DNA from 4 places in the Shinella oryzae genome. Region 1 is predicted to be linked to each of the others. Evidence: riboswitches for the same ligand, from Rfam matches in the RefSeq annotation. Region 1 holds a riboswitch; each other region holds the start of a gene.

Region 1 (4,209 bases):
GCGCCGATACGCACCCCGGCCGAACGCGCCGTCTGGAGGATCGTCTGGCCGGGCGGGCATTTCGCGTCCTTGCCCGCCATGGTGAAGGTGACGGTCGAGACCGCGTTGGCATCGACCTCCTGTTCACCCGCACCCGCGCGGATCGCGATTTCCTCCGGCGCCGGCGCGGCCGCCGGCTGGAAGCTTTCCTCGTGGTAGCGGTCCATGTTGAAGCCGCAGACCTTGAGCATGTCGCGCACGCCACGCATGAAGGGTTCCGGACCGCAGCAGAAGACGGTGCGATCACGGAAATCCGGTGCCAGCAGCGACAGCCGGGCAGCATCGATGCGACCGCGCACGCCGTGCCATCCGTCGCGCGGATTATGGCCTTCCACGACGAAGCCCAGCGACAGGTTGGGCATCTGGGCCGCGAGACATTCGAGCTCCGCCTTGAACAGCAGGTCTTCCGGCTTGCGGGCGCAGGTGACGAAAGCGACGTCCGATTGCGGGCTGCAATCCGACATCCACCGCGTCATCGACATCATCGGCGTCACGCCGGAGCCGGCCGAGATGAAGAGGTACTTTTCCGCGGGATAGCGTACGAAGGAGAAATCGCCGAGCGGGCCGAAGGCCTTCAGCTTCATGCCGGGACGCAGATGATCGAACATCCACCGCGTGCCGATCGAACTCTTCTGCGCCTTCACCGTCACGGCGACGGAGAAGGGACGCGAAGGGGTCGAAGACAGCGTATAGGTCCGCATGACCGGATCGTCTTCCGAGACCGGCAGTTCCAACGTGACGAACTGGCCCGGCAGGTACCGGAACCAGTTGTCACGATCGGAACGGAAGGTAAAGGTCATCACATCGGCCGTCTCCACCGTGACGGCAATGCATTCCAGCATATGCTGGCGATCGTTCCACGGCTGGAGTTCGTCGAAATGGCGGAAATCGCTCGTGACCGTCATGTCAGGCGACCCGCGACAGCGGCTTCTTGGCGCCGTCGAGCCGCTCCACCATGAAGTTGGTGTACCACTCGACGAACTGCATCACGCCGCCCTCGTCTTCGGGCGAGTAGGGGCCGGGCTGGTAGGCCGGCGAGCGAATGCCGAAGGCGTTTTCCTCGACGATCCGGCGGTCCTGGTCGTTGGTTTCAGTCCAGACATGCGTGAGCTCGTCGAGCCGGTAATCCACGCCCTCGACCGCATCCTTGTTGACCAGCCACTTCGTCGTGACCTGCGTCAGCTCGGGGCCGAGCGGCAGGACGCGGAAGGTGATGGCGTGATCGGCCAGCACATGGTTCCAGGTCGTCGGGTAATGGAAGAGCAGGAGCGTACCGATATGGCTTTCCAGCACGTCGCTCGACAGCGGCCGCTGCACGGCGCGCGCGCCGGACATGGTGTAGCTCTCGGCATCCTGGATGAGCGGCATGCGCGCGGCGCGGAACTGGCCGGTCGGCGAGATCTTGAACTCGCTCGGCAAGCCGGCGGCTTCGCACTTCGCCCAGTGCTCCGCGATGACGGGGTCATCCTTGGCGCCCTGTACGCCCGTCGCGCTCGGCGCTTCGGGATAGGTGCGGCAGAGCTCCGGATGGTTGGCGGCGCAGTGGTAGCACTCGCGGTTGTTTTCCCACACGAGCTTCCAGTTGCCCTTCTCGATGATCGTGCTCTCGAAGGCGACCTTCGTCTCGCCAAGGCGGTGGCGGGCGAGATAGGGATCGACGAGATTGCGGAAGGGCGCGAAATCGGGCGCCTCATCGGCAAGGCAGATGAAGATATAGCCGCCGACCGTCTGGCAGTGGATCTGCTTCAGGCCGTGCTGGGTCTTGTCGAAATCCTCAGCCATGTGGCGCGCGAAGAGCAGCGAACCGTCGAGTTCGTAGGTCCACTGGTGGTAGGGACAGACGAGCTTGGCGGAAGAGCCCTTGTTCTGCGTGCAGACGCGCGAGCCGCGATGGCGACAGGAATTGTGAAGGGCACGAACGGTGCCGGTCCGGTCGCGGGTGACGACGACGGGATAATCGCCTACCTGCACCGTGAAGTAGTTGCCGGACTTGGGGATCTCGCAATCGTGGCCGATGAACAGCCAGTCGCGGTACCAGATCGTCTCAAGATCGAGCTTGTAATAGTCGGGGTCGATGTAGAAAGCCTGCTCGAGGCTGTGGCCTTCGCGCCGGTTCTTGAGCTTGCGGAGCACGTCGCTGTGAATGTCCATGCCGGATCCTCAGAATATCCAATAATTTGCCGAGGCGCGCTGAGGAGACGGCATCCGGGCGGCAAGCCGCACGGTCTGCACGCTTCCCGGCCGCCCGCCGCAGCCAGTCACGATCGTTACTCCAGGCTGGTTTCCGGGCTGAGGAGTGTCCTTGGCCGGTCATGATCCGCACAGAAAGCCTCGCGGCTCGCCTGGGACCATGCCTTCCGGACCTGGTGCAGCGCCTTCCCGGACCTCCCGTCCAGTGGCTTCCTGCTGCACCTTGCTCCAACACCGTTGCGGGGGCAGCGCCGGATTTAAACCGGCTTCCCAATTCTCCACCCCTCCCTTGGAGGCGGGCACCTTGAGTGTTCTTATCTAACCGCAAGAAAGACCGGGCGGCACGCCGGAAAACGACATGCCATCATGTTTTGACGACAGCCCCCTTTGCATGGGCCCTACCTGCATTGCTCTCATTAAGTTAAAGGTTTCAATGTGATGCGCCTAATTTTGCGGCGCAATGCGTATAGTTTTGGCAGCAGGCGGCCGCGTGACGGCAGGTTGTCATATTGCGACCATAAAGGATGCACCTGGAAAAGGCACCCTGTCGGAAAGGAAAGCTTAACGACGTTTCCATACTCTTTCGTCGATAAAGGCACGACGATGGGGTGCGACGGGTGCAGCAGACAGGTTTCCGATACTACGACGCTGTCGCCTTCAAGCGCGCGAACCCGCCCCGGTCCGCGCATACCGAATTCCTGCGCACGGGGCGGATCGATCGCACGCCGACCTGGAGCGCTACCGAAAAACGTTATCTCAGCTACGAAGAAGTCGCCGAGCGTACCGGCCGCAAGCTGGAACGGGCCGGCAGCATCACGCACGGCCGTATCAACCGCTTCCACCAGTCCATCCAGTTTCCCCGCCTCATCTTTCACCGCACGCTCGCCGGCACGCCGCATCTCGGCTACTGCCATATCACCGTCGCCAAGTCCCGCTTTGCCGAATTCGAGAATGTTCAATGGGCCTTCTACATGGCCAATTTCCAGGCCGAGATCGGCGCCGACAGCGACCACGGGGAGCAGTTCTTCGATAGCATCTCCCGCAAGCCGGGCCGCATGTACTTCGCCGTCGCGATCACGCCTGCGGAAGAAGCCGGACGGCTCAGGATCGACAACAAGATACGCGGAAACGGCGTGCTGTTCCGCACCGATGACCCGAAGCTGGCGATGAAGAACGTTCTCATGCTTAGCGCAGGCAACGAGGCGCTGCGCAAGATCATCCGGGCGATGTAGCCGTAACCGGCAGCGCCCGGTGGCTCAGGACGCCCGGTAGATCATCCAGTCGCGACCGGAAGCGGCGGATTCGCCCGGTCCGTGCACGACGACCCTGTCACCGCCGCCAGCCCGCGCCTCCGCCAATGCCTGCTCGCAGGCCGATGACAGAGCCAGCGCGCTATCGGCCCGGTCGGCCATGCAGACACCGGCTGACAGGGTGAGATGGCCGAGATTGCGGCCCGTGCGCGGATCGCGCAACGCCACCGTCTCGAACGTATTGCGCAACTGATCGATGAGCCGCAGCATCTCCGCTTCGTCCCCTGTGTGGAACAAGAACCCGAAGCGCAGGCCATCGAAACGCACCGCGAGGTCTTCACCGGGGAACACCTGGCGAATGAGCCCGCCATAGAACGTCACAAGGTGATCCGAAAGCGCTTCGATCTGCGCGGGAGAAAAGCGCCGTCCCGCATCGACCTCGGCGATGGCGACGCCGCACAGCATGGGCAGTTCGGGATTGGCATAGACGCTGGCAAGCGCTTTGTTGAAGGCCCGGCGATTGCCGAGTTTCGTCGGCGGATCGATGAACTTCATCGCCTCGAATTCCGCCATCTCCTTCTGGATGCCGTCCATGACGACCGATTGCGCCGCGACCTTCTTCGCCATTTCAGCCGTATGCGTGACACGCAGCTCTGTTGCCCGCTGAAGGGCCTCGAGCGAACTGCCGAGCGCGCCTTCGCCCATGCCGCTGGCATTGCGGATCACCTGC
Region 2 (4,209 bases), 420 kb from region 1:
TACCGGCCTGGATGGCGTGGTAGAGGAAGACCGCGTGCATTGCCTCGCGCACCGGCTCGTTGCCGCGGAAGGAGAAGGAAAGGTTGGACACGCCGCCCGAGATATGGACATGCGGCAGCGTGCGCGTGATCTCGGCCGTCGCCTCGATGAAGTCGACACCGTAATTGTCGTGCTCCTCGATGCCCGTCGCCACCGCGAAGATGTTGGGGTCGAAGACGATATCCTCGGGTGCGAGCCCGGCAACCTCCGTCAGCAGCCTGTAGGCGCGCGTGCAGATTTCCACCTTACGGGCCCTGGTGTCGGCCTGTCCGGTCTCGTCGAAGGCCATCACCACGACGGCCGCGCCATAGGCGCGCACGAGCCTGGCGTGGTGCAGGAAGGCTTCCTCGCCTTCCTTCAGCGAGATGGAATTGACCAGCGGCTTGCCCTGCACGCATTTCAGGCCGGCCTCGATCACCTCCCATTTGGAACTGTCGATCATGACGGGCACGCGGGCGATATCCGGCTCGGCGGCGATGAGGTTGAGGTATTCCACCATCGCCCTGCCGGAATCGATCAGGCCCTCGTCCATGTTGATGTCGATGATCTGGGCACCGTTCGCGACCTGATCGCGCGCAACGTCGAGCGCTGCGGCATAGTCGCCGGCGGTGATGAGCTTGCGGAATTTTGCCGAGCCCGTGACATTGGTGCGCTCGCCGACATTCACGAAGGGAATGGCGTCGGTCAGCGTGAAGGGTTCGAGGCCGGACAGGCGCATGTGGCGCGGGATGTCGGGGATTTCGCGCGGCTTGTGGCGCGCGGCGGCCGCGGCGATGGCGCGGATATGGTCCGGCGTCGAGCCGCAGCAGCCGCCGACGATGTTGACCAGCCCGTCGCGCATGAAGCCTTCGATCTGGGCGGCCATTTCCTCCGGGCTTTCGTCATACTGGCCGAAGGCGTTGGGCAGGCCGGCATTCGGATAGGCGCAGACGAAGGTCTGCGCGACGGCGGAAATCTCGGCGAGATGGGCGCGCATGGCATTGGCGCCGAGCGCGCAGTTGAGGCCGATGGAGAAGGGATCGGCATGGCGAACCGAATTCCAGAAGGCCTCTGGCGTCTGGCCGGAGAGCGTGCGGCCGGAGAGATCGGTGATCGTGCCCGAGATCATGACGGGCAGGTGGATGGCCTTTTCCGCGTAGACCTCGTGCGTGGCAAAGATCGCCGCCTTGGCATTCAGCGTGTCGAAGATCGTCTCGATGAGGATGATATCGGCGCCGCCGTCGATGAGGCCGCGCACCTGCTCGGCATAGGCGATGCGCAGGTCGTCGAAGGTCACGGCGCGATAGCCGGGATTGTTGACGTCGGGCGAAATGGAGGCGGTGCGGTTGGTCGGCCCCAGCGCGCCGGCCACGAAACGGCGCTTGCCGTCCTTCTGCTCGGCGCGCAGGCCCGCGCGGCGCGCAAGGCGGGCGCCGTCGCGGTTCAGCTCATAGACCATGTCCTCCATGCCGTAATCGGCCTGGGCGATGGTGGTGGAGGAAAACGTGTTGGTCTCGAGGATATCGGCGCCAGCGAGCGCATAGCGGTAATGGATGTCCTCGATGGCGCCCGGCTGGGTCAGCGTCAGCAGGTCGTTGTTGCCCTGCTGGTGGCAGGCGCAATCACCGAAACGGTCGCCGCGGAAATCGTCTTCCACCAGCTTCAGCGTCTGGATCTCGGTTCCCATCGCGCCGTCGAGCACGAGGATGCGTTCGCGCGCGGCGGCCTTGAGGGCGGCGAGGACTTCGCTTCCGTCGCGCGGCGGCTGTTCGGGGCCGAACAGGTCGTCCAGGTGGGAATTGGCCATGGGAGAACCCTCCGGTACTTTCATTCAGTATCGGAGATCACATAAAGATATCTTTATGTCAACATATGTTTCGTGTTTCTGCCTAATGTAGCGGCCCGTCCGCGCCCGCCAGCGACGTGAACAGCGCCTTCAGCCGCGCGATATCAGGGTCGGGATTGTCGAGTCGTGCGAGCTTGTGCACTTCCTTCAGCGCCTCGGCGGCGAGGTCGGCGTCGCGCGGCTGCCAGAGAATCCAGGAAATGAACACGGATTCCGGGTTGCCGGTGCCGGATGCCTGTTTTTCGGTGAATTGAAACATGTCTTTCCCCAATCGGATCATTGGGGGATGGCCGGACGCACGTTGTTGCCAATCCATGGCATTGCAAGCGCACCCTTGGGACACCCCGCCCAGGTCGTTACAGCTATCAGGGCAGGTCTCCTGGCTTGCGGGTCGTCGCGTCTGTCTGGCCTTCCCGGTGCGCATGACACCAGTGGCGCGGATCGACAGACGCTCGCCGCTTACAGTTGCGGGGGCAGCGCCGGTTTTGATGCCCAAGTCTGATGTCCTGGGCTTCGCACCGGCTTCCCTCTTAGCCTCCGGACCGTTTTCGATTCGGAAGACCCTGATGCCGGCAACCTCGCGCCGCTTGGATTTCAAGTCAATGGCAGGCGGCGCGCATTCGGGCGGGAACCTTTTTTATCCCCGCGCATTGTTTGTCCGCCTGCACCTCGCGCGGGCTCGCCTCCCGTTCAGGGTGCGCGATTCACCAAAACCGCAGATGAGGGTCCATGCTGCGCCATCCTGCCCTGTTGACAGGTTGCAAGTCTCTGTCCTTACGGCTAAAAAATGCCGTTTTCATGCACCACGCGGCGTGGATGACAAACAGCGTGTCGCTTGAGCCAAAACCGCACCTGGAGCGCCATGAGGGCGCGGTCGGGTGTCATGGCTGATCGCGACAGCAGAACGAAGCCCGCCCGCGAAAGACAATCCGGCGCAACGGCCGCTGCCGGGTGGCTCAACATGGCCGGTTCCAGAATCAGAGACATGTCCTTTCATACTACGCCGCAAGCCCCTTCGCGCGACGCCGATATCCGGCAGATCGACTATAACGACTCGATCCGCGCCACCTATCTCACGCTGGAGGAGCTCGCCGCCTGCGGCGAAGCGCTCGCCCGAGACAAGACGGCGGTGCTTCCGGGTTTCCGCCCCTTCGATTTCCGGGCACGGCACAAGGAAAACGAGAAGGAGATCTTCCGCGTCTACCAGGTCACGGCCAAGGACGTGGAGGCCGGCGCGCAGATCACGCCGGCGGCCGAGTGGCTGCTCGACAATTTCTATGTGATCGAAGAAGCCATCCAGGAGGTCCGGCGCGACTTCCCCCGCCGCTTCTACCGGCAGCTTCCCACCATGGAGATCGACGGCCAGCCCTTTCCGCGCACGCTGGCCCTGGCCTGGCTCTATGTCGCCCATACGCACAGCAGTGTCTCGCAGGAAAGCCTGACCGCCTTCGTGCAGGGCTTCCAGACGGTGGATCCGCTGAAGATCGGCGAACTCTGGGCCCTGCCGTCATTCGTGCGCTTCGTGCTTCTGGAGAACCTGCGGCGTATTTCCAGCCGCGTCGAACGCTCGCGCAAGATGCGCTTCAAGGCCAATGACGTGGCCGACGAGCTGGTGCGCCTCAACGATCCGGAGAAGTCGATTGCGCATCTGCGCACCATCGAGAGCCTGACCGAAGACAACACTTTCGTCGTCCAGCTTCTCTACCGCCTGCGCGACGGCCTTCAGACATCGGGCGCGGTCATCCAGTGGCTGGAGCGCAAGATCGAGAGCCGGGGCACCGACCTCGAGGAACTGATCGTCGCGGAAAACAACCGCCTGTCTTCCGGCAACGTGACGATGAGTTCGCTCATCAAGGGCCTGCGTACGATAGATGACGCGGAATGGCCGGTCTGGTTCGAGAGCGTCAGCCGCCTCGACGAGGCGCTGCGCCAGCGGTCGGACTACAGCGATCTGGATTTCGGCTCGCGCAACAAATACCGCAACACGATCGAGCGTTTCGCCCGCCGCTCCGGCAAGAGCGAGCTGGAGGTCACCGAAATCGCGCTCGCCATGACCGAGGAAGACGCCGCGGAAAATGCCGGCGATCCCGATTATCGCGCCAATGTCGGCGCGTTCCTCGTGGGCAAGAAGCGCAAGCTGCTCGAAAAGCGCATCGGCTACCATCCCTCGGTCGTCCAGCGCGTCGTTCGCATGACGCGCAAGCTGAACTGGCTCGCCATTGCCGGCCCCAACATCATCCTCACGCTGCTGGCGATGATCGCGGTCTACTATTTCCTCGACCAGCTCGATATTCCCAATGGCGCCTGGCTGATCATGCTCGTGCTGTTCGCGCTGCCGGCCTCGG
Region 3 (4,209 bases), on a different replicon from region 1:
CGGGATGACGAGCCCGACGAACCCGATGGAGCCGACCATGCTGACGACAGCGGCGGTCATCAGCGCCGTGATGCCGAACAGCACGACCTGGACGCGCCGCACGGCGATGCCGAGTGCGGCGGCGGCATCCGTGCCGAAGGCGAAGGCGTCCAGCGCGCGGGCGTGGAACAGGCAGGCGAGATATCCGGTAATGGCGACCGGCACGGAGAGATAGACGTCGGTCCAGCGCACGCCGCTCATCGAGCCGAGCAGCCAGAACAGCACGCCGCGCGCCTGTTCGGCATTGGCGGATGTGGTGACGATATAGGAGGTGAGTGCATTGAAGAGCTGCGAGCCGGCGACACCGCACAGAATGATGCGCTCGCTCGACCGGCCGGCACCGGCCGCAAGGACACCAACGAGCAGGAAGGCGACGATCGCGCCGATGAAGGCGCCGCCCGACAGCGTCAGCGCGCCGTAGCCGAGGCCGAGGATCATGACGCAAACAGCGCCCGTCGAGGCGCCCGCCGAGATGCCGAGCACATAGGGTTCGGCAAGCGGATTGCGCAGCATTGCCTGGAGCACGACGCCGCACAGGGCAAGCGACGCGCCGGCGCTTGCGGCAACGAGCGCGCGGCTGAGCCGGTAATCCCAGACGATACCCTGGTGAATGCGGTTGAGTTCGAAGGACGTGCCGAAGATCCGGTTCGACACCGCCCTGACCGTCGTGGACAGGGGAATGGCGATCTCGCCGATCGCGACGGCGAGGCTGATCATGATCGCGAGCAGGATGACGGCGACAACGGTGAGCGCTACGAGCGCCCACCAGCGATGGTGTCTGGATGCGGCAGCCCTCACTGCGACAGGCCGAAGGACTTGATGCCGGCAGCCAGCGTCTCGATACCGTCGATCGTACGGATCGTCGGGTTCATCGACTGGGCATCCATCATGACGAAGCGCTTGTTCTTCACCGCATCGAGTTCCTTGGTGACAGGGTCGTTCTCAAGGAAGTCGATCTTGGTCTGCGGGTCGTCGGCTGCATAGCGGCGGCGATCCATCGTTGCCAGCACGATGACGGCGGGATTTGCCTGTGAGATGGTTTCCCAGCCCACCAGCGGCCATTCTTCTTCGGTGGTGACGACGTTCTTCGCGCCGATCGTCTTGAGGATATAGGCCGGTGCGCTGTTCTTGCCGGCGATGAAGGCGTCGCCGCTCACCTCCTTGCTGGAGAACCAGAACACGACGGGAAGGTTCTTGCTGGCGGCGCCCTCGATGGAGGCGACGGCGTCGGTCTCGCGCTTCTTCAGGTCGGCGATCAGGGCGTCGCCGCGCTCCTTGATGTCGAAGATTTCGGAGAGTTCGGCGATTTCCTGATAGATCAGGTCCATCGTGAACAGCTCCTTGCGAACGCCGTCGCCGCCGTCGGTGTTGATCTTGGCGACGCAATCGGCCGGTGCGACGTAAGTGTTGATGCCGAGATCGGCGAATTGTTCGCGCTTGCCGACCGCGCCCTGCACGCCGACATGCCATTCGAATTCGGCGGCTACCAGGTCCGGTTCCTCGCCGACGACGGATTCGAAGCTAGGGTCGTTGTCGGCAAGCCGCTTGATCTTGCCGTTGGCCTCGGCATAGGCGGGCAGAACCGGGCCGACCCAGACGGCGGTGCCGGCGATCTTGTCGGCAAGGCCGAGCGAGAACAGGACCTCGGTCATGCCCTGGCCGATCGAGACGATCTTTTCGGGCGCTTTTGTAAAGGTGACCTGCTGGCCGCAATTGTTGATGGTGAGCGGATATTGGGTGGCGGCGAAGCCGGTACCGGCTAGGGCGGTCAGGCCGACGGCGAACGAAATGGTGGCGATGATCTGGCGCATGGAAACCTCGATTCCGGGAGAAGGCGAGCGCTGCGAAGCGCAGCGGGCGACGTGAGTGTCAGCTCGCGCGGAAAGCCCAATCGAGGCGGATGGATGCCGTCATATGGCGAAGGTTCAGGTCAGACATATCTGCTCCTTTCCAGGCATCCCCGCCCGGTTGATTGGATCGTGTTCGACGGCAGGTCTCCTGGCTCACGGATGTCTGTCGCTCATCTGCCTTCCCGCGGTGTTTCGCAGTGGCATGGCCGTTAAGGCCCGGGGATGGTCGACAATCCGCTTACAGTTGCGGGGGCAGCCACGGTCTTGGTCCCTTTTGGGTCGTCCGCACCGTGTTCCCTATTAATCCCTTCGGAGTCGTCCTCCGGGAACCGTCGCATTCCCCTTATGACGCGCCCCGATCCGCGTCAAGGCGCAGATGCTCGCTTGCGGAAGACACTGCCGCGTCTTCGTCGAAAACGGGACGTATGCAGGCCGCGATGGATGGCTTCGCCTGCTGCGCGAGCGTGCGTCGCATCGGCATCTTGCCCTTCAAGGCGATGCCATGCCATTAGAATAGCTTGATTTCTGGAGACGGATACATGGCGGAAAGCACGATGCTCGGGCGAGCGTGGAAATGTCTGGTAGTGGCGGCGTGCCTGTTCATGGCTAGCGCCGCCAGTGCCACGCCTGTTCTCGTCGTCGATCCCGACAGCCATCAGGTGCTGTACGAGGAAGATGCCGGCGTGCCGTGGTATCCGGCGTCGACGACCAAGCTGATGTCGGCTTTCGTGACGTTCGAAGCGCTGAAAGCGGGAGAGGTGACGCTGACGACGCCCGTGACCATGACGCGCAATGCGACCAAGCAGGCGTTCCTCGAATCCGGGCTGACCTTCGGCCGGGCGATGACGCTCGAGGATGCGCTTTTCGCCATGATCACCGCCTCTGCCAACGACGTCGCTGTCGCCGTCGCCGAAACGGTGGCGCCCAACGAGGCCGCCTTCGTCAAGCGCATGAATGACGCGGCGGCGCGTCTGGGGTTGACCGGCACCCATTTCGCCAACCCGAACGGTCTGTTCGATAAGACCAACTATACGACTGCACGGGACCTCGCGATCCTCGGCATGGAAGTCGACCGGCAGTTTCCCGAATACCGACGCTTCTTCCTGGCGTCGTCGGTCACCATCGACGGCAAGGAGATCAAGTCCAACAATCTGCTGCTGACCCGCTATCCGGGCACGACGGGGATGAAGACGGGCTTCCTGTGCGCATCCGGTCGCAATATCGTCGGGCTCGCCGCGCGAAACGGCAAGCGGGTGATGGTGGTCATTCTGGGCGCGACGACGGAGCGTGAGCGCAACGAACGCTCCGCCCAATACATGACCCAGGCCTTCGAGGGGCGGCTTTCCGGCGGCGCGCGCGTCGAGGACCTGGCGAACCGCAAGGATGTCGCACCGCAGGACATGCGCGTGCGCCTCTGCACCGACCAGAGCGCAGCCTACGAGGCAAGCCGCGACGCGCTCTACCCGATGGGGCTGCCCGGCCACGAGAGTTATCTGCAGGGCGAGACGAAAGGCGAGGTTCACACCATCAGCACATGGGCGGACGATACGGCCGTGGATGTGCCGATACCCGCCCGCCGGCCGTCTTAGTCCGGCGTCATGATGGCTCGGAGGCGCGCTCCAGCGTCTTCAGCATCGTCCGTTCCGCCAGGTTGAGGTAGGCGTCGAGCTGCGCGGCGGCCTCTTCGCGCTTGTTCTGTTCAAGCAGCGTCACGATCTCGCCGTTCATGTCCACGAAGGGCGCGTGCAGGTGCGCCGGGTCTTTCAGCAGCCCGAAGCAGAGCCGCAATTCCGCTGATATGCGTTCGTAGAATTCGCTGATGCGCGTGCTGTCTGCGAGATCGATGATCGCCGCGTGGAAGGTCATATTCGCGCTGCCGACGCCCGTCCAGTCACCGGCGTCGCGCCGCTCACGTCCTTCGGCGACCGCATCGCGCATTGCCCCGATGGCCGCATGCTGATGCCAGGCCTGGCGCAGGGCAGCACATTCCAGCATGCGCCGCACGCGGTATATGTCGATGACGGAGGCCATGGTCGGGACCGCGACGAAGACGCCGCGGTTGGCCTCATGGCGCAGAAGGCCGTCCTTGGTCAGCAGGCGGAACGCCTCGCGCAGCGAATTGCGCGACACGTCGAAGCGCTCGCTGAATGCTGCCTCGGACAGGCGCTGGCCGGGCGAAAGCTCTCCGGCGATCAGCAGCGCGCGGATACGCCGCGCCAGGCGGTCGGCAAGTGGCAGGCCCTGCCCATCCTCTGTCATTGTGTTTTTCCTCGCCCCATAATGCTCGTCGCTCTTCACTAGAGGAATGATTGTTGAACAA
Region 4 (4,209 bases), 910 kb from region 1:
ACTGTCTCTCCAGCGGTGATCTGCACGGTCTGGCGCAGCACGCCTAGCGTACCGTCGACGGTGATGGCCCCCGATCGCGGAATAAGTTCGCCCGTGACGAGCCTGAGCAGCGTCGTCTTGCCGACGCCATTGCGGCCGACAAGGCCGGTGCGTGCGGCGCCGAAGGTCAGGTCGAGATCGGAAAGAAGCGTGTGCCCGTCAGGCGTGGACCACGAGATTTTGGAAAGCGTGATGGAATGCGGCATGGATGCGGATATCCCCGATGACAAAACGAAGTCGATTTGCGGTCGGGTTGAAATCCATGAAGCACCATCCGGTCGGTATTGACCATGGCCGCAATCTAGGGGCTGACCAAGGCGGTTGCAAGGCAGGCGGGTATCGAGGCCGTTAATCACGAATGCCTGTCGGCGTTGCACTTGCCCCGGCGCGCCCTATGATAAGTGAACGAAAGCCGGTTTTCGCCGGCCGTTTCGACATGCTCGAAGATCGATAGGGATCGATACCGTGAAGGGACGCAGTCGCTTCCTGTTTGCCGTCGCAACCGGCCTGTCGCTTCTTTTATCCGGCGGCACGGCGCTGGCCGACGTGTGCCAGCGCCTGAAAACGGAATTGGCGAGCCTGCCCAAGGTCGTGGTCGATACCGCGAACGCGCGCAAATACGCTTCCGCCATCGCCCGCCAGAACATCCAGCTGCGGCAGGCCAAAAGCGACCAGCGCCGCCTGCGCTGCTCCGGCGGCAGCATCATCGTGATCGGCGGCGCCAATGCCGATGCCTGCGCCACGCTCGCCACCGTCATCGGCAAGATGGAGCAGAACCTCCAGATCCTCGACAGCAAGCGGCGCGACCTGTCGGGTGGCGGCACGTCGAAAGCCAGGCGCAACCAGTTGCTCTCCAGGCTTGAGGCCGAGGGCTGCAACGACGCGAAGGTGACGCCGGTTGCCGCGACCGAGCGCCTGCGCTCGCTCGACGACACGCGCACCCTGCCGCTGGGAACGACGCCCGAAGGCAGCGACCGGCTGCAATTGCGCTCGCTGGGCGGCAATGCCGGCCACGGGAACCTGCGCACCGTCTGTGTGCGCACCTGCGACGGCGGCTTCTTCCCGATCTCCTCCAACGCTTCGCCGATGGATTTCCGCCGCGACCAGCAGGTCTGCGCCATGATGTGCCCGCAGACCGAGACGGAACTGTTCTACCAGGCGATGGGCCGCGGGCAGGAAACCGAGCAGATGACCTCCACGGTCACCGGCCGCGCCTATGTCGAATTGCAGAACGCCTTCGCCTACCGCACGCGCGATCTCTCCAAGCCCGGCGCCTGCGGCTGCAACCTTACGGCCTACTATCAGGAGATGATCAAGCGCGAAAAGGCGGCCCGCGGGGAGACGACGACGGAAACGGCGCCCGATGGCGGGGCCGGCTCCGTGACCACGATCCACGCGCTGCCCCGCAAGGAAGAGGCAAAGGTTCCGGTCAAGGCCGCCGAGCGTGAGTACGATCCGTCCAAGCACAAGGTGCGCACGGTCGGCCCGGCCTTCCTGCCGGAAAACGAATCCGCGATCGACCTCGGCCGTCCGGCCGATGCCGACGTCAACTGACGTCCGGCCAGCGCTCCTCGAAGACCAGTTCCTCCAGCGGCAGGCGCTGCCGCCAGCCCTTCACGGCCAGCTCCGGTTCGCCATAGAGCTGGTCGACGAAACCGACGCACAGCCAGGCGACGATCTCGATATGGTCAGGAATGCCGAGGATGGCGCGGATATCGCTGTCGTGGAAGATGCTGACCCAGCCGACGCCCACCCCTTCCGCCCGCGCCGCAAGCCAGAGGTTCTGCACGGCACAGACGGTGGAATAGACATCCATGCGCGGATTGTGCGTTCGCCCCAGCACGACGGACCCTGCCCGTGTCGGATCGCAGGTCACGCAGATAGACAGCGGCGCCTTCAGGATGCCTTCGAGCTTCAGCGCGCGATAGCGTGCCTGCCGTTCGCCGGAAAACATCGCCTCCGCCTCGGCATTGGCTTTCAGGAAGGCCGCATGCACCGCCTGACGGGTGGGCAGGTTGCGCACGAGAAGGAAGTTCCACGGCTGCATGAAACCGACCGACGGCGCATTGTGCGCCGCCTGCAACAGCCTGCGGACCAGATCGTCCGGCAAGGGATCGGGCAGGAACTGGTCGCGCACGTCGCGGCGTGTTTCGATGGCGCGGTAGACGGCCTGCCTCTCCTCACACGGAAAGGCGTCCGCCCGGACCAGAGGGTCCCACGGTTCGGTTCGCATCGTCATCTCCCCAACAATGCGCAAAACCTGCCGCCGTCCGCGCGGTTCGGTCCATCTCGCCAGGCCGGTCTTCTGACTTCGGTTCACACGGCCCCGCCCTGCCTTCCCGGTTGAACAACCAGTGGCAAAACCCTGAATCGATTCAAGGTTTTAAGGACAAGCCATCCCCGTCACAGCGTTGGGCACGTACCGGACCTGGGTTTCCCCGCACCGGTTTCCCGATTCTCCCGCAAGCGGGCACCTGACGGCCGGATTGTGCACGGCACGGCTCAACGATCAAGCCCGCGGCCGCAAAACGGCCTTATCGCCTCAACCGTTATCGACCACTTTCTTGAGGGGCTGTGCCTTCAAACGCGCCTTGCGGTTCTTGTCGGTGAGTTCGACGTCGGAAAAGGCCAGCAGCTTGTAGAATTGGTTGTGGCCGTAAGACTTAAGATCGAAGTTTGGTTGACACGCTTGCAAAGTCTTCATGAGGTCCGGCAGCGCAACCCATGGACCATCCAACGGCGGCGCTTCGACGAAAATGCGTTGCAGGAGTTCTCCCTTTAACGCCCGCCGAACAGCCGGTGCCTGCTTTGCGACAGGCTTTTCGCCGGCTTTCACCGACACTGAACTGGCATTGGCTTTCACTGCATCGACGATCCTGAAAACATCAAACGCCGCCTGAAAGCGGCTTGAAGCTTTCGAGCACGCCATGCCAACGGCGATCTTGCCAGCGCGCCGAATTCGCATTGCCAATTGCGTGAAGTCGCTATCGGCAGTGGCGAGGCAGAACACATCCACTTCTCCCGAATGAAGTTCGTCCATGGCATCGATCACCATGGCGATATCAGCACCGTTCTTGCGGTTTGCACCGGCCACGGTTTGCCGGGTCGTGAGGGCATGAAGTGCGGCGGCATCCAGCCAAGGCTTGAGGGATGGATTCGAGAAGTCACCGTAGATGCGGCGATCAAGCAGCAGGCCGTGCCTTGTCGCCTCTTCAATGAGTTTACCAGCGACACCTGAAGGCACGTTCTCTGCATCGACGAAAAGGACAGCCCCGCGTTGCGTCATACCCACTCCCCTTGAGAAGGAATGCATATTAGCATCGCCCACTCCGCCTGCAATCAGAGAGGTTACTTTTCGATTTCACAGGTTAACGCACAACTACCAGGCGCAGAAAGATAGCCAGCACCCCGCGCCCCTTACCCCCGGTCGCGGAAGCGGTTGGTGATGGGGTAGCGGCGGTCGCGGCCGAAGTTCTTGCGGGTGATCTTCACGCCGGGCGCCGACTGGCGGCGCTTGTATTCGGCGATGTAGAGCAGGTGTTCGATCCGGTGGACGGTCGCCGCGTCGTGGCCGCGCGCCACGATCTCCTCCGTGCCCATCTCCAGCTCGACGAGGCATTCGAGGATGTCGTCGAGCACCGGATAGGGCGGCAGGGAATCCTGGTCGGTCTGGTTTGGCCGCAGTTCGGCGGACGGCGCCTTGTCGATGATGTTGTGCGGGATCACCTCGCCCGTCGGGCCCAGCGCGCCGGGCGGCACATGCTGGTTGCGCCAGCGCGACAGCGCGTAGACCTGCATCTTGTAGAGGTCCTTGATCGGGTTGAACCCGCCGTTCATGTCGCCGTAGAGCGTGGCATAGCCGACCGACATTTCCGACTTGTTGCCCGTCGTGACAACCATCGAGCCGAACTTGTTGGAAATCGCCATCAGGATCGTGCCGCGCGTGCGGCTCTGCAGGTTTTCCTCGGTGATGCCTTCTTCCGTGCCCTCGAAGGTCTCCGACAGTGCGGAAAGGAAGCCGGTCACGGGCGCCTCGATCGGCACAATGTCGTAACGGCAGCCCAGCGCCTTCGCGCAATCGGCGGCGTCCTTGAGCGAATCCTCCGACGTGTAGCGGTAGGGCAGCATCACGCAGCGCACGCGCTCCTCGCCCAGCGCATCGACGGCGAT

The links. A riboswitch is a leader RNA that binds a small molecule or an ion and turns the genes downstream of it on or off. The one in region 1 is predicted to bind cobalamin.
Region 2: another riboswitch for cobalamin. It lies ahead of K6301_RS14310 (hypothetical protein); the one in region 1 lies ahead of K6301_RS12290 (aromatic ring-hydroxylating oxygenase subunit alpha).
Region 3: another riboswitch for cobalamin. It lies ahead of K6301_RS18285 (ABC transporter substrate-binding protein); the one in region 1 lies ahead of K6301_RS12290 (aromatic ring-hydroxylating oxygenase subunit alpha).
Region 4: another riboswitch for cobalamin. It lies ahead of bluB (5,6-dimethylbenzimidazole synthase); the one in region 1 lies ahead of K6301_RS12290 (aromatic ring-hydroxylating oxygenase subunit alpha).

Annotation. Positions count from the first base shown of each region.
Region 1 is NZ_CP081987.1:2,518,704-2,522,912, forward strand. It holds gene K6301_RS12285 (FAD-binding oxidoreductase) at 1-944, opposite strand, end outside; gene K6301_RS12290 (aromatic ring-hydroxylating oxygenase subunit alpha) at 946-2,190, opposite strand; cobalamin riboswitch at 2,298-2,551, opposite strand; gene K6301_RS12295 (DUF6656 family protein) at 2,847-3,461, shown strand; gene K6301_RS12300 (diguanylate cyclase domain-containing protein) at 3,486-4,209, opposite strand, start outside.
Region 2 is NZ_CP081987.1:2,934,463-2,938,671, reverse strand. It holds gene metH (methionine synthase) at 1-1,825, opposite strand, end outside; gene K6301_RS14310 (hypothetical protein) at 1,908-2,123, opposite strand; cobalamin riboswitch at 2,217-2,445, opposite strand; gene K6301_RS14305 (hypothetical protein) at 2,645-2,851, opposite strand; gene K6301_RS14300 (glycoside hydrolase family 94 protein) at 2,850-4,209, shown strand, end outside.
Region 3 is NZ_CP081988.1:456,577-460,785, reverse strand. It holds gene K6301_RS18290 (FecCD family ABC transporter permease) at 1-837, opposite strand, end outside; gene K6301_RS18285 (ABC transporter substrate-binding protein) at 834-1,850, opposite strand; cobalamin riboswitch at 2,011-2,238, opposite strand; gene K6301_RS18280 (D-alanyl-D-alanine carboxypeptidase family protein) at 2,429-3,478, shown strand; gene K6301_RS18275 (GntR family transcriptional regulator) at 3,486-4,148, opposite strand.
Region 4 is NZ_CP081987.1:1,610,574-1,614,782, forward strand. It holds gene K6301_RS08000 (ABC-F family ATP-binding cassette domain-containing protein) at 1-245, opposite strand, end outside; gene K6301_RS08005 (DUF2865 domain-containing protein) at 505-1,593, shown strand; gene bluB (5,6-dimethylbenzimidazole synthase) at 1,586-2,272, opposite strand; cobalamin riboswitch at 2,318-2,532, opposite strand; gene K6301_RS08015 (NYN domain-containing protein) at 2,582-3,325, opposite strand; gene K6301_RS08020 (NAD+ synthase) at 3,457-4,209, opposite strand, start outside.